2 linked regions of the Variovorax paradoxus EPS genome follow. The protein of the gene in region 1 interacts with the protein of each later gene in a pairwise test. Links are inferred from orthologs where the notes say so. Each region holds a gene or a part of one and is shown in the gene's direction. Other genes may lie near its edges.

Region 1 (7,478 bases):
TCATCTGGCCGTGCACATGGGCGTGTTGCTGCTGGGCTTGCGCGGAAACGAACGGGGCTGCAGCGAACAAGGCTGCGGAGATTGCGAGACCGGAGATGCGTCGGAGTCGGATGGGTTTCATGGTTCTGCGCCTTGCCGGGTCGGCAGCCCCGGCGTGTTGCTCCATTCGCTCCAGCTGCCGGCATAGAGCGCGGTCGTCCCGAGCCCGGCGATCTGCATCGCAAGCAGGTTGGGCACCGCGCTCACGCCGCTGCCGCATTGGTGGACGACTGTCGCCGCATCGCGTCCCGCGAGCAGCGCTTCGAACTCGGCACGCAATTGCGATGCTGGCTTGAACTTGCCGTCGGGGCCGAGGTTGTCGGCGAAGGGCCGGTTCAGGGCCCCGGGGATGTGACCGGCAATCGGGTCCAGAGGTTCCACCTCGCCGCGATATCGTGCACCGGCCCGTGCGTCGATCAGCTGCTGGTCAGCTTGGCCGAGCCGACGCAACACGGTGTCGGTAGTCACGAGCTTCGCCAACGGCTCGCCCTGTACGAAATTCGACTGGAAGCGCGCGGGCTCCTCGCGGTCGGTCACTTCGCCGCCCACGGCCTGCCAGGCCTGCAGGCCGCCGTCGAGCACGGCCACCGCGTCGTGGCCCATCCACTTGAGCATCCACCACAGGCGCCCGCAGTAGTTGGCGCCGTTGCGGTCGTACACCACGGCCTGCATGTCGTTGGAGAATCCGACGCTGGAAAGCCACGCCGCGAACTTCTCGCGGCTGGGCAGCGGATGGCGGCCGCCCGAGGCGGGCACGCCGTCTTCCTGCGCGACGACCACGTCGCCGTGCGCGCCGGGCAGGCCGTGCCTGGCGCTCAGGTCGGTGTCGAGGTTGGCGTATTGCGCGCCCGGAATGTGGGCCGCGGCGTAGAGCTGCGGGCCGGCTTCGGGCTTCATGAGGTCGAAGCTGCAGTCGAACACCATGAGCGGTGCATCGCTGGCTTGCAGTTGCTGGAGTTGTTCGACGCTGACGAGGGTGGTGTACATGGTCGTGATCTCCTTCGGAGAGGTTGTCTTCAGTGTTCTTCGGCCGGCGCCTTGGGCACCGCCCGCTGGCGCAGCACGGTGGCCGCGATGCCGCTCGCGATGATGAGCGCCATGCCGCCCCAGCCGGCGGCATCGATGCGGTCATCGAACACCACCACGCTGTAGAACGCCGCAAAGATGATGCCCGAGTACTGCAGGTTGGCCACCACGAGGGTGCCGGCTTCTGTCTTGGCCGTGGCGTAGGCACGGGTCATGCAGAGCTGCCCGAGGGCGGCGAGCAGGCCGATGGGCAGCAGCCACAGCGCATGCTGCCACGTCCACGAACTGCCGCCCGAAAACCCGGTGGCCGCCGTGGCGAAGGCACCGGCGACGGCCGAGCCGACCGCGAAATAGAAAACCGTGCGCAGCTCTGGCTCGCCGATGCGAGAGAGCGCCACGACCTGCATGTAGGCGAAGGCGGCCGTGAGGCCCGACAGCAGCCCCAGCATGCCCGCGAAGCCTTCGTTGCCGCTCACCGTGGGCTTGAGCATCAGCACCACGCCGATGAAGCCTGCGAGCACCGTCATGGCGAGCGCGCCCTGCAGCGGCGGGCGCGCCACGCGGCCGTCGCGTCCGGGCACCGGCACCCATGCGAGCAGCGCGCCGCCAATCAGGAAGGCAGCGACCCACACGCTGCTCATGTAGTTGAGCGTGACGGCGGTGGCGAGCGGCATGTGCGCGATGGCGTAGAACCATGCTCCCAGCGAGATCACGCCGATGGTGCTGCGCCACGCGTGCATGCCGGGGTATTTGGTGGCGAGCGAGACGCGCATCTTGCGAGCCAGGAGCCAGAGGAAAACGATGCCGATGAGGCCGCGGCCCAGCACCATCTCGCCGCTGTTGAACCACTGCGAGGCGACCTTCACGACCACGCTCATCGTCGCGAACAAAAAGGCGCCGAGCACCATCCAGAGCGCTTGCACTATTGACTCTCCCCCAGGCTTCGCACACTTCGTGTCGCTTCTCCAACCCCCTCACCGGGGGCAACACCAGCGGCCCGGCAAAGCCGGTTCCGCGGTGTTCCCAGAACACCCGTCGATGCGGCAGTCATCGACTCAGGTGCTCTGCATCGCGGCCTTGTACCACTCGTGGAACTGCTGCATGCCGTCTTCCATCGGGCTCTGGTACGGGCCGGTCTCGTTGTCGCCGCGCAGCATCAGCGCGCGGCGGCCGGCGTCCATGCGCTCGGCGATCTCGTCGTCTTCCACGCAGGTCTCCATGTAGGCGGCCTGCTGGGCCTCGACGAACTCGCGCTCGAAGGCGACGATTTCCTCGGGGTAGAAGAACTCCACCATGTTGAGCGTCTTGGTCGGGCTCACCGGGTGCAGCGTCGAGACGGTGAGCACATGCGGATACCACTCGACCATCACGTGCGGGTAGTAGGTGAGCCAGATCGCGCCGTACTTCGGCGGCTTGCCGTCGCGGTACTTGAGCAACTGCTCCTGCCACTTCTGGTAGACCGGGCTGCCCGCTCGGCCGAGGCGGTTGGCCACTCCGACCGTCTGCACCGAATAGTTCTGGTTGAACTCCCAGCGCAGGTCGTCGCAGGTGACGAAGCTCCCGAGGCCGGGGTGGAACGGGCCGACGTGGTAGTCCTCCAGATAGACCTCGATGAAGGTCTTCCAGTTGTAGTTGCACTCGTGCAGCTCGACGCGGTCGAGCGCGTAGCCCGAGAAGTCGAGGTCGGCCTGCGGGCCCAGGCCGCGCATGTCGGCGGCCACGTCGCGGCCGGTGCCGTCCGAATTCTTCTCGAACAGGAGGCCGTTCCACTCGGTGAGCGGGTAGTTGTGCAGGTTCAGGCACGGGTCCTGATCGAAATGCGGGGCGCCGATCAGCGTGCCGGTGGTGCGCGCATCGCTCGCGGCGTAGGTCCAGCGGTGCAGCGGGCAGACGATGTTGCCGCCGGCCTGGTTGTCCAGCTGGCCGCGGCCCTGCAGGATCAGCGCCTGGCGGTGGCGGCACACGTTGGAGATCAGCTCCACGCCCTTGGGCGTGTGGACCAGCGCGCGGCCTTGGTGCTCCTGCGGCAGGGTGTGGAAATTGCCCATTTCGGGCACGGCGAGGCGATGGCCGACATAGCGGGGCCCTCGCGCAAAAAGGTTCTGCATTTCGCGGGCGTACAGGGCCTCGTCGAAATACGCGGAAACTGGAAGTTGGCTCGCGGCCTGCTGCAGTTGAAGACTTAAATCAGACATGGAGGACCTGACCAAGCTCCCCACAGGGAGAAAAAGAGGAAATAACGGAAGGCGCCGTCTGAGAGTGCGACGGCCCGAAGAATGTGTCGGTTTTGCCAACAAGAAGAATTCGCATTGTACCCGGGGGCCCCCATTTGTCCCCCCGTCCTAAAATGCCCCGTTTCACCCACGTTCCGTTGCATGCCCAAGGTGCCTTCCCCTTCCTCTTCCAGCCCGGCGGCCACGCCCGATACGGGGCCGTTGCCCGTCAGTTACGAAGCCGGGCTTCAGGAACTGGAACAACTGGTTGCAGAACTCGAATCGGGCCAGTTGCCCCTCGATCAGCTCCTGGGCAGCTACCAGCGCGGCGCCGCATTGCTCGCCTTCTGCCGCGACAAGCTGCAGGCGGTCGAAGACCAGATCAAGGTGCTCGACGCGGGCAGCCTCAAGGTCTGGACGGCCGAATGAGCGCGGCCACCATGACCGACTGGACCCCCGCCCGGCTCGCCGGCTGGAGCGAACCGCACCTGATGCGTGTCGAAGCGGCGCTGTCGCGCTGGGTCGGCGTCGAGGCGCCGGTACTGCTGGGCGATGCGATGCGCTACGCGGTGCTCGACGGCGGCAAGCGCCTGCGGCCGCTCCTGGTGCTCGCGGCCAGCGAGGCGGTCGGCGGCAATGAAGCCGCTGCGCTGCGCGCGGCCTGCGCCGCCGAACTGATCCACGCCTATTCGCTGGTGCACGACGACCTGCCCTGCATGGACAACGACGTGCTGCGCCGTGGCAAGCCCACGGTGCATGTGAAGTTCGGCGAAGCCGATGCGCTGCTCGCGGGCGACGCGCTGCAGGCCCTGGCCTTCGAGCTGCTGGCGCCCGAGGGCGACGAGATTCCCGCGGCCACGCAGGCCACGCTGTGCCGCCTGCTCGCGCGCGCCGCCGGCAGCCAGGGCATGGCGGGCGGCCAGGCGATCGACCTGGCCAGCGTCGGCATTGCACTCAACGAAACCCAGCTGCGCGAAATGCACCGGCTGAAGACCGGCGCGCTGCTGCAGGGCAGCGTCGAGATGGGCGCTGCGTGCGGCAATGTGAGCGCCGCTGCGCTGGCGGCGCTGCGCGACTACGGCGCGGCAATCGGCCTCGCATTCCAGGTGGTGGACGACATCCTCGACGTCACCGCCGATTCGCAAACCCTGGGCAAGACGGCCGGCAAGGACGCCGCCGCCGACAAGCCCACCTATGTGTCGCTGCTCGGCCTCGACGGTGCACGCACGCAGGCCCGCCAACTGCTGGCCGATGCGCTCGCCGCCCTGACCAAGAGCGGCCTGGCCGACACCGCCGCGCTGCGTGCATTGGCCCACATGGTGGTCGACCGCGACCGCTGAAAAAAGAACAAATCCCACATGGCTCCGTTGCTTCCCACTCTCCACGACCCCTCGCCGATCCGCCAGTACGACCGCGCACAGCTGCGGCAGCTGTCCGACGAGGTGCGCGCCTGCGTGCTCGACAACGTCTCGCGCACCGGCGGCCACCTGAGTTCCAACCTCGGCACGGTCGAGCTCACCGTCGCGCTGCACCACGTGTTCAACACGCCGCACGATCGGCTCGTGTGGGACGTTGGCCACCAGACCTATCCGCACAAGATCCTCACCGGCCGCCGCGAGCGCATGCCCACGCTCAGGCAGATCGGCGGCATCTCGGGCTTTCCGCAGAGGAGCGAAAGCGAGTACGACACCTTCGGCACCGCGCACTCGTCCACCAGCATCTCGGCCGCGCTCGGCATGGCAATGGCGGCCAAGCAGAAGGGCGAAGACCGCTACACCGTGGCGATCATTGGCGACGGCGCATTGACGGCCGGCATGGCCTTCGAAGCGCTCAACAACGCGGGCGTGTGCGACTGCAAGCTCCTGGTGATCCTGAACGACAACGACATGTCGATCAGCCCGCCGGTGGGCGCACTCAACCGCTACCTCGCGCAGCTGATGAGCGGCAATTTCTACGCCGCCGCCAAGAACGTCGGCAAGAGCGTTCTGCGCGCCGCGCCGCCGCTGTTCGAACTCGCCAAGCGCTTCGAGCAGCATGCCAAGGGCATGGTGGTGCCGGCCACGCTGTTCGAGCAGTTCGGCTTCAACTATGTCGGCCCGATCGACGGGCACGACCTCGATTCGCTGGTGCCCACGCTGGAGAACCTCAAGCATCTGAGCGGCCCGCAGTTCCTGCACGTGGTCACGAAGAAGGGGCAGGGCTACAAGCTGGCCGAGGCCGATCCGGTGGCCTACCACGGGCCGGGCAAGTTCGATCCGCAAGTCGGCCTCGTCAAGTCGACCACGGTAGCCAAGCAGACCTTCACGCAGGTGTTCGGCCAGTGGCTGTGCGATACCGCCGCGCACGACGGCCGGCTCGTGGGCATCACGCCCGCGATGCGCGAAGGCTCGGGGCTCGTCGAGTTCGAGCAGCGCTTTCCCGATCGTTACTACGACGTCGGCATCGCCGAACAGCACGCGGTCACCTTCGCGGCCGGTCTGGCATGCGAGGGCCTGAAGCCGGTGGTCGCGATCTACTCGACCTTCCTGCAGCGCGCGTACGACCAGCTGATCCACGACGTGGCGATCCAGAACCTGCCGGTGGTGTTCGCGCTCGACCGCGCCGGCCTCGTCGGCGCCGATGGCGCGACGCACGCGGGCGCCTACGACATTCCGTTCCTGCGCTGCATTCCCAACATGAGCATCGCCTGCCCCGCGGACGAACGCGAGTTGCGCCAGTTGCTCACGAGCGCCTACGAGCAGAACCACCCGGTGGCGGTGCGCTATCCGCGCGGCGCGGGTGCCGGCGTTGCGCCGCACCTCACGCTGGACGCACTGCCGCTCGGCAAGGGCGAGGTGCGCCGCGAAGGCAAGCGCATCGCGATCCTCGCGTTCGGCTCGCTGCTGTACCCGGCGCTCACCGCGGCCGAATCGCTCGATGCCACGGTGGTCAACATGCGCTGGGCCAAGCCGCTCGACGTCGAACTGCTGCTGCAGGTGGCGGGCACGCACGATGCCATCGTCACGCTCGAAGAGGGCGCCACGATGGGCGGCGCGGGCAGTGCGGTGCTCGAGGCATTGCAGGCTGCGAATGTGCAGAAGCCGGTGCTGCAACTGGGCCTGCCCGACCGCTTCATCGAACATGGCGATCCGGCCAAGCTGCTTGCATCGATCGGACTCGATGCTACGGGCATTGCGGCATCGATCACGCAACGCTTCGGCGCCGTCGCAGGGTAAACCCCCGCCGGACGCCTGTAAGGCGGTTTTTACAATCAAGAAGACTTATACAAAAGTCCCCAACGCGGTCACAAGCCGCGTTTCGTTTTTCCCAAGAACTCGGAGTGCATTCAATGGATCGTCGTTCCCTCATCAAAAACGCGGGCATCGCCGGCGTTTTGGCCGCCGGCATTGCGCCGGCCGTTCACGCGCAATCTGCGATTCGCTGGCGTCTCGCGTCCAGCTTTCCCCGTTCGCTCGACACCATTTTCGGCAGTGCCGAAATGCTCTCGAAAACAGTCAAGGCACTGTCGGGCGGCAAGTTCGAAATCTCGGTCCATCCGGCCGGTGAGCTGATGCCCGCATTCGGCGTCGTCGATGCGCTGCAGGGCGACACGCTCGAAATGGCGCAAACCGCCGCCTACTACTTCACCGGCAAGGACCCGATCTTCGCGTTCAGCTGCGCCGTGCCCTTCGGCCTCACCGCACGCCAGACCGATTCGTGGAAAGAGTACGGCAACGGCCGCAAGCTGCTGGATGCCTTCTTCGCGCAGTACAACTTCCGCACCGCCAGCGCCGGCAACACCGGCACGCAGATGGGCGGCTGGTACCGCAAGGAAATCAAGACGGTCGCAGACCTGAAGGGCCTGAAGATGCGCATGGGCGGCGGCGTGTTCGGCGAGGCCATGGCCAAGCTGGGCGTGGTGTCGCAGAACATGCCCGCCGGCGACGTGTACCAAGCGCTCGAGAAGGGCACGCTGGACGCCGCCGAGTTCGTCGGCCCGTACGACGACGAGAAGCTGGGCTTCAACAAGGTCGCCCCGTACTACTACTACCCCGGCTGGTGGGAAGGCGGCGCCGACCTGGAGTTCTTCATCAACAACAAGGCCTACGCCAAGCTGTCGGACGAGAACAAGGCCATCCTCGATGCGGCCACCAAGGTTGCCGCGCGCGACATGATCGCCAAGTACGACGCCTTCAACCCGCTCGCGATCAAGCGCCTCGT
Region 2 (7,511 bases), 4.2 Mb from region 1 along the record:
ACGGGGCGCATCCGGGCGCCGCGTTGCAGGCCTCGGGCGCGGAATTCCTGGACCACATCGAACGATTGGCCGACGGCCCCTGGGCCGACCTGCCCGCACCCGGCTCCATGCTCGGCTGCGTGGTGGCCGGCGACACCTTGCGGCGCCGCGCCGAAGAGCAGATCGTCGAGCGCTTCGACTGCACGCCGCGCTGGGTGGTGTCGAGCGCCGGCGAGGCCGGCATCGTCAACGGCTACGACCATCCCACGCGCCTGGGCGCCGACCGCTTCGTGGCGATGATCGGTGCGCGCCACCGCATGCTCGCGCAAGGGCCGGCGCGGCCGATGGTGGTGGTGCTGATCGGCACGGCCGTCACGGTGGAGGCGATCGATGCCAGCGGCAAGTTCCTCGGCGGATTGATCCTGCCGGGCCACGGCATCATGCTGCGCGCGCTCGAATCGGGCACCGCGGGCCTGCATGTGCCGACCGGCGAGGTGCGCGAATTTCCCACCAACACCAGCGATGCGCTCACCAGCGGCGGCACCTACGCCATCGCGGGCGCGGTCGAGCGCATGGTGCAGCACGTGCGCTCGCATTGCGGCGAGGAGCCGGCCTGCTTCATGACCGGTGGTGCGGGCTGGAAGATGGCGCCCGTCATGAACGGGCATTTCGAGCTGGTCGAGAGCCTCATCATGGACGGCCTGCTCGTCATTGCCCGCGAACGCGCCGCCGCCTGAACTGAAGAAGAATCGTCAGGGACGCGCCATCAACGCCTTGGCCACCGCCTGGAACGCCGGCAGCGTGAGCGGATCGTTCCCCGCGCTCGCCGCCACCGGATGCGCGGCGTAGCGCACGATCACCATCTCCGCCTTCGGATCGATGTAGATGCTCTGGCCGTGAATGCCGCGCGCCATGTACGCGCCGTGCGGGTTGTGCGAAACCCACCACATGTTGCGATACGACCAGCCCGGCAGCAGCGCATAGCCGGCCTTCGCGAACTTGGCGGGATCGCCGCCGCGCTGGATGTCAATCGACCACGGCCTTCGGAATCACCTGCTGCCCATTGGGCGCACGGCCGCCGTTGCGCATCGTCTCGCCGAAGCGCGCGATGTCGCGCAGGACGGTGTTCAAGCCGCCGCCGCCCGACTCGGTGCCGATGCGGTCGACCATGAAGTACGCGTCCTGCTCGGCGCCGATGCGGCGCCAGATCTTCTCGCTCAAGAGGTCGGCCAGCGACTGGTTGCTCGCGCGCCGCAGGATCCACGCGAGCACCTCGGCGTTCACCGTCTTGTAGGCGAAGGCGGCGTCGTGCGCGCCTTCCTTCTTGAGCGTTGCGAGGAATTCGTAGAACGACTTGGGACCCGTGTAGTTCGGCCCTTGCGTCAGCATGCCGCCGGCGCGCGCGTAGTCCCAGATTTCGGCCTTCGGGTCGGCGTAGTTCTCCGAGTAATGCACGCCGATGGTCATGTCCATCACCTGGCGCACCGTCGCGTCGCCATAGGCCGTGTCCTTGAGCTCGGGCAGGTATTTGGTGACGGGCGCCGACGGATCGAGCTTGCCCTCGTCCGCGAGGATCGCTGCGAGCGTGCCGACAAAAGACTTGGTCACCGACATCGCGATGTGCGGACGCTCGGGCGTGAGCGCGCCGAAGTACTTCTCGTAGACCACCTTGCCGCGGTGCATCACCAGGATGCCGTCGGTGTAGGTGCGCGGGATCATCTGCGCGAAGGTCACCGTCTCTTCGCTGCCTGCACTTCCAAGAGGCTTGAACGTGACCGCTTCGATATCGTTGCGCGGCGCGGAAGGCAGCGGACTCGCCGCACCGCTGCCGCGCCACACGTTGGTCGTGGGCACCGTCTCGCGCACATGCGAGAAGCTCCAGCGCGTGCGCGGAAACACGCCGCCGGCGGGGTTGTCGAAGGTGATCTGCTTGTCGGGCGGCGGCGGAAAGCCCTTCATCCAGCCGAGCGCATCGACCGAGGTCGCCGTGGGATCGGGCAGCGCGGCGGGTACGGGCGTCTGGGCGTTGGAAGTGTTCACGGCGAGCAGGGTGAAGGCGACGGCGAGCGCCGCGCGTTGGAAGAAGGGCATGGGCTTCAAGGCTCCGATGAATTCATCGTCATCAACGACCGCTGAAGCGCGCGGGACGCCGCTCGACGAAGGAGCGCACGCCTTCGGCCGCGTCCTCGCTGTTCGACAGGCGCTTCTGCGTCTCGATGAATTCCGACACCGCCGCGAGCGGCCCGTGTTCGACGGCCTTGATCACGTTGAGCCGCGTGGCCACCACCGCGAGCGGCGCTTGTGCCGCGATGCGCTGTGCAATGGCCAGCGCCGCATCGAGCTCCTGCCCGGCCGGCACCACCTTCTGCACGAAGTTGAGGCGATAGGCCTCGGCGCTGTCGAACTCGTCGGCCGTGAGCAGGTGCAGCATCGCATTGCCCACGCCCGCGCGTTCGGCCATGCGCAGCGTGGCACCGCCCGTGGCCATGATGCCGCGCTGCACTTCCATCTGGGAGAAGCGGCAGTTGTCGGCGGCCACCACGATGTCCGCGCCCAGCATCAGTTCGATGCCGACCGTGAAGCAGATGCCCTTCACGGCCACCACCATCGGCTTGGTGCGGCGGCGATAGTCGGGCAGGCCGAAGTCGTGCGGCTCCACCAGGCCGGCGGGAATCGCCTTCTCGCCGCGCTTCATGTACTCGGTGACCGCGGGCAGGTCCAGGCCCGCCGTGAAGTGGTCGCCGAAGGCATGCAGGACGCCGACGCGCAGGTCCGGGTCGTCGTCCAGGCGCGTGTAGGCCTCGGCGAGCTGCTTGAACATCGGCGGCGTCCAGCCGTTGCGCTTGGCCGGGCGGTTGATGCCGATCAGCAGTACGTGGCCGAGCACCTGGGTGTCGATGCAGCCTTCGGCGGGTGGCGTGGTGGGCGTGGCGGTCATTGGTTTTGTCTCCGAGTTGTTTTTGTTCTGTGGCTCAGTAGGTGTAGACGCCGCGCCCGGTCTTGCGGCCCAGTTGGCCGGCAGCGACCATTTCCTTGAGCAGCGGGCACGGACGGTACTTGGAGTCGCCGAACTGCTCGAGGTACACCTCCATCACGGCCAGGCACACATCGAGGCCGATCATGTCGGCCAGTGCCAGCGGACCGATGGGCTGGTTGCAGCCCAGCTTCATGCCGGCGTCGATGTCCTCGGCCGTCGCGATGCCTTCGGACAGCACGAAGAAAGCCTCGTTGATCATCGGCACCAGGATGCGGTTGACCACGAAGCCCGGCGCGTTCTTCACCGTGATCGGCGACTTGCCCAGCTTCTCGGCCAGCGCCTTCACCGCGTCGTGCGTGGCGTCGCTCGTGAGATAGCCGCGGATCAGCTCCACCAGCGCCATCATCGGCACCGGGTTGAAGAAGTGCATGCCGATGAAGCGGTCGGGGCGCGAGGTGGCGGCCGCCAGTTGCGTGATCGAGATCGACGAGGTGTTCGAGGCGACGATCACCTCGGAGCCCGCCAACTCGTCGACTTGCTTGAGGATCTTGAGCTTGAGCGCGTGATTCTCGGTGGCCGCCTCGATGACGAGTTGCGCGCCCTTCAGGTCGTCGTAGTTGGTCGAGCCCTTGATCAGCGCGAGCGCCGCGGCCTTCTGCTCGGCAGTGAGCTTTTCCTTCTTGATGAGCCGGTCGAGGCTGCCCGAGATGGTGGCGAGGCCCTTGTCGACGGCCGCCTGGGCGACGTCGATCATCACCACGTTGACGCCGGACACCGCGCAAGCCTGCGCAATGCCATTGCCCATCGTTCCGGCGCCGATGATGCCGACGGTCTGGATCGTCATGAGAAAACTCCTTGAAGTACAAAAACTGGAAAAGGGGGGGCGGGCGGGACGCCGGGGCCGCCGCCGCGACAGAGGACATCGATTGTGAAGCAGCCTCGCAGCGCCGCCGTTCCCGCACGCGACACGGGCGCCCACCGGTGGCTTACAGTGCGGCGGTTGCTTTTTCTTCTCTCTTTTCGACTTCGACCATGACCACCCTCGGCACCCCCCTTTCCCCCTCCGCCACCCGCGTGATGCTGCTCGGCTCCGGCGAACTCGGCAAGGAGGTGCTGATCGCCCTGCAGCGCCTCGGCGTCGAGACCATCGCGGTCGACCGCTACGAGAACGCGCCGGGCCAGCAGGTGGCTCACCATGCGCGCACCATCACCATGAGCGACCCCGCGCAGTTGAAGGCGCTCATCGAGGCCGAGAAACCCATGCTCGTGGTGCCCGAGATCGAAGCCATCGCCACGCCGATGCTGCAGCAGCTCGAAGACGCGGGCGTGGTCCGCGTCATTCCCACGGCCCGCGCCGCCCGCCTCACGATGGACCGCGAAGGCATCCGCCGCCTGGCCGCCGAGACGCTGGGCGTTCCCACCAGCCCCTACAAGTTCTGCGACTCGCTGGCCGAGCTGCAGGCCGCCATCGACGAGGGCATCGGCTACCCCTGCATCGTCAAGCCCGTGATGAGCAGCTCCGGCAAGGGCCAGAGCAAGATCGACGGCCCCGCCGACGTGCAGAAGGCCTGGGACTACGCGATGGCCGGAGGACGTGTCAGTCATGGCCGCGTGATCGTCGAGGGCTTCATCGACTTCGACTACGAGATCACGCTCTTGACCGTGCGCGCGAAAGACGCGGTCGGCGCTGTCGAAACCAAGTTCTGCGACCCCATCGGCCATGTGCAGGTGAGCGGCGACTACGTCGAAAGCTGGCAGCCGCACCCCATGGCGCCGGCCGCGCTGCAGAAGGCGCAGCAGATCGCGCAGGCCGTCACGGCCGACCTCGGCGGCCAGGGCCTCTTCGGCGTCGAGCTGTTCGTGAAGGGCGACGAGGTCTGGTTCAGCGAGGTCAGCCCGCGTCCGCACGACACCGGCATGGTCACGATGGCCACCCAATGGCAGAACGAGTTCGAGCTGCATGCGCGCGCCATCCTCGGCCTGCCGGTCGACACCTCGCTCAAGAGCCCGGGCGCGAGCGCGGTGATCTACGGCGGCGTCGACGCCACCGGCATCGCCTTCGACGGCGTGGCCGAGGCGCTGCAGGTGCCCGGCAGCGACATCCGCCTGTTCGGCAAGCCCGAGAGCTTTCTCAAGCGCCGCATGGGCGTGGCGCTGGTGCACGCGGCCGATACCGACACCGCGCGCAAGCTCGCCAAGGAAGCCGCCTCGCGCGTGAAGCCCCGCGGATAAGGCTCGCCCCCAGGCTTCGCGCACTTCGTGTCGCTTCGCCAACCCCCTACCGGGGGCGACACCGGTGGCCCGGCAAAGCCGGTTCCACGGTGTCTCTGGCCTTTGGCTGCGCCGGTCTCATGCGTTTGCGGGTGATGCAGCCTCCGAGACAGCGATAGCCAGTTTTCGCAAGACCGTGCCGCAGGGGCGCGGGCATGGTGCGGGTCTTGCCGGAAGGCCGAGGTGAAGGGCGGGTGCATGCGGATACCACGCATGCGCGATGCGCTCCACACTGGGCGCCCGCCAGCTCGATCACCGGAGACACCATGCTGCATCCCCAAGCGCGCGCCTTGCTCGACTTCATCGAGGCGCGCGGCATTCCGCCGACCCACACGCTCTCGCCCGCCGATGCGCGAGCCTTCTACCGCGAACGCCGCGCCGCCACACAGCCGCTGCCGGCTGAAGTGGCCGAGGTGCGCGACCTCGCGGCCGAGGGTCCGCACGGCACCATCCCGGTGCGGCTCTACCGGCCGCTGGGCTCGGGCGCCGGTCCGCTGCCGGTGCTGGTGTACTACCACGGTGGCGGTTGGGTGATTGGCGATCTCGACACGCACGACGTGCTGTGCCGCGAGCTGGCCAACGGTGCGGGCTGCGCAGTGGTTGCCGTCGACTACCGCATGGGGCCGGAGCACCGCTTTCCCGCCGCAGTCGACGATGTTCTCGCCGCCACGCGCTGGGTGCGCCGCGAGGCCGCGGCGCTGGGGCTCGATGCGAATCGCATGGCCGTGGGCGGCGACAGTGCGGGGGGCAATCTCGCGGCCGTGGTGGCGATTGCCGCACGCGATGCAGACGACCTGCCGATCGCCTTCCAACTGCTGATCTACCCAGCCACCGACATGCGCCGCGGCCATCCGTCGCACCAGGCGAACGGGCAGGGCTACCTGTTGACCCGCGAGACGATGACGTACTTCCACGACCACTACATCACCGATGCGAAGCACGACCTCGATTGGCGCGCCTCGCCGTTGCTGCACACCGACCTGTCGAAGCTGCCGCCCGCGCTCGTGATCACCGCCGGCTACGACCCGCTGCGCGACGAGGGACTCGCGTATGCGGAGGCGCTCACCGCCGCCGGCAACCGCGCGGACTACGTGTGCTTCGAGCGTCAGATCCACGGCTTCATCACGATGGGAAAGGTGCTCGACGAGGCCAACACCGCCGTTGCGCTTTGCGCCACCGAGTTGCATCGCGCGTTCGCGATGAGGTGAGAGGCAAACGAGCGCGGACTAGGGAAAGTCCCCGCGCAAATGCATGCCGCGCCACAGGGTTGCGCCGCTACGATCCAGCCAACACGAAGCCGCCCACCGCAGGGCAGGCCAGACCCGATGCAGGAGACAAACACCATGCAGCGAGCGAGTAATGCGCCCCTGGAAAACGGCGGCGTACGGCAGGGCGAACGCCTCATGTGGCTCACGCCGCAGCGCGTGTTCTACGCCGGCCTGCTCGGCGCGGCGGCCGAGCGCACGATGGGCGGGCACGGCGTGTACGTGTCGCCCGCGGGCGTGCCGCCGATCCGCATCCGCATCGGTGGCGGCGCCTGGCAGACGGGCGAACTCATCGTGGTGCCGCCGCAGGTGCCGCACCATGTCGAGAGCCAGCATCCGCTCATCTTCAATCTGCTGATCGAATCGGAGTCGGTCGATCCCGCGCGCATGCCCGCCTTCATGCAGCACTGCGGGCCGGTCGATGCGCCGGCGTTCGTCAAGCGCGTGCGCGATGCGCATGCGCACCTGTTGGCCGCGTCGGGCCGCGGCACGGATTTCGACGGCTTCGATTTCGATGCGCTCTTCTTCGGCGAGGCGCTCGCGCCGCGTGCGATCGATGCGCGCATCCGCAAGGTCATCGACGCGCTCGTGGCCGACCCGGCCGCATCCGCCTCGGCCGAAGACTGCGCGGCCTCGGTGCATTTGTCGTTCTCGCGCTTCCTGCATTTGTTCAAGCAGGAAACCGGCATGGCGTTCCGCGCCTTCCGCGCCTGGAAGCGCGCGCGCAGCCTCCTGCGCTACGTGCGCCAGACCACCACGCTGACCGACATCGCGCTCGATACCGGCTACCCCGATTCGACGCACTTCAGCCATTCGATCCGCCAGGTCTACGGCCTGAAACCCAGCGACATCCTGGCGGGTTCCCGCCGCCTCGCGCTGCACGACGCGGCCGGCGGCTTCAGGCAGTAGGCGAGACACGGGAGCCCCATGCAGATCCTCCAACTCCTGCTGTCGGGCATTGCGCAAGGTTGCATCTATGGGCTGATCGCGCTCGGGTTCGTGCTGATCTACAAGGCCAC

Evidence for each region.
Region 2: the proteins of VARPA_RS08660 (region 1) and purT interact in binary tests that used the Escherichia coli proteins (3 or more experiments, as listed by UniProt). The link is inferred for Variovorax paradoxus EPS from one-to-one orthologs.

The regions. Positions count from the first base shown.
Region 1 is NC_014931.1:1,906,337-1,913,814, forward strand. The notes cover bases 2,824-5,660. They hold VARPA_RS08660 (polyprenyl synthetase family protein), read left to right. Parts: upstream 2,824-3,703; coding sequence 3,704-4,618; downstream 4,619-5,660. Other genes in these bases: VARPA_RS08650 (aromatic ring-hydroxylating oxygenase subunit alpha), read right to left, coding at 2,824-3,260; xseB (exodeoxyribonuclease VII small subunit), read left to right, coding at 3,441-3,707; dxs (1-deoxy-D-xylulose-5-phosphate synthase), read left to right, coding at 4,637-5,660. Outside these bases: VARPA_RS08635 (DUF2796 domain-containing protein), read right to left, coding at 1-121; VARPA_RS08640 (sulfurtransferase), read right to left, coding at 118-1,026; VARPA_RS08645 (DMT family transporter), read right to left, coding at 1,056-1,973; more of VARPA_RS08650, read right to left, coding at 2,121-2,823; more of dxs, read left to right, coding at 5,661-6,493; VARPA_RS08670 (TRAP transporter substrate-binding protein), read left to right, coding at 6,607-7,478.
Region 2 is NC_014931.1:6,106,806-6,114,316, reverse strand. The notes cover bases 3,219-6,088. They hold purT (formate-dependent phosphoribosylglycinamide formyltransferase), read left to right. Parts: upstream 3,219-3,988; coding sequence 3,989-5,188; downstream 5,189-6,088. Other genes in these bases: VARPA_RS28075 (alpha/beta hydrolase), read left to right, coding at 5,494-6,088; VARPA_RS28085 (3-hydroxybutyryl-CoA dehydrogenase), read right to left, coding at 3,219-3,800. In the rest of the region: VARPA_RS28100 (type III pantothenate kinase), read left to right, coding at 1-716; VARPA_RS28090 (crotonase/enoyl-CoA hydratase family protein), read right to left, coding at 2,102-2,917; more of VARPA_RS28085, read right to left, coding at 2,952-3,218; more of VARPA_RS28075, read left to right, coding at 6,089-6,435; VARPA_RS28070 (helix-turn-helix domain-containing protein), read left to right, coding at 6,571-7,401; VARPA_RS28065 (branched-chain amino acid ABC transporter permease), read left to right, coding at 7,420-7,511. UniProt on the Escherichia coli protein: Involved in the de novo purine biosynthesis. Catalyzes the transfer of formate to 5-phospho-ribosyl-glycinamide (GAR), producing 5-phospho-ribosyl-N-formylglycinamide (FGAR). Formate is provided by PurU via hydrolysis of 10-formyl-tetrahydrofolate.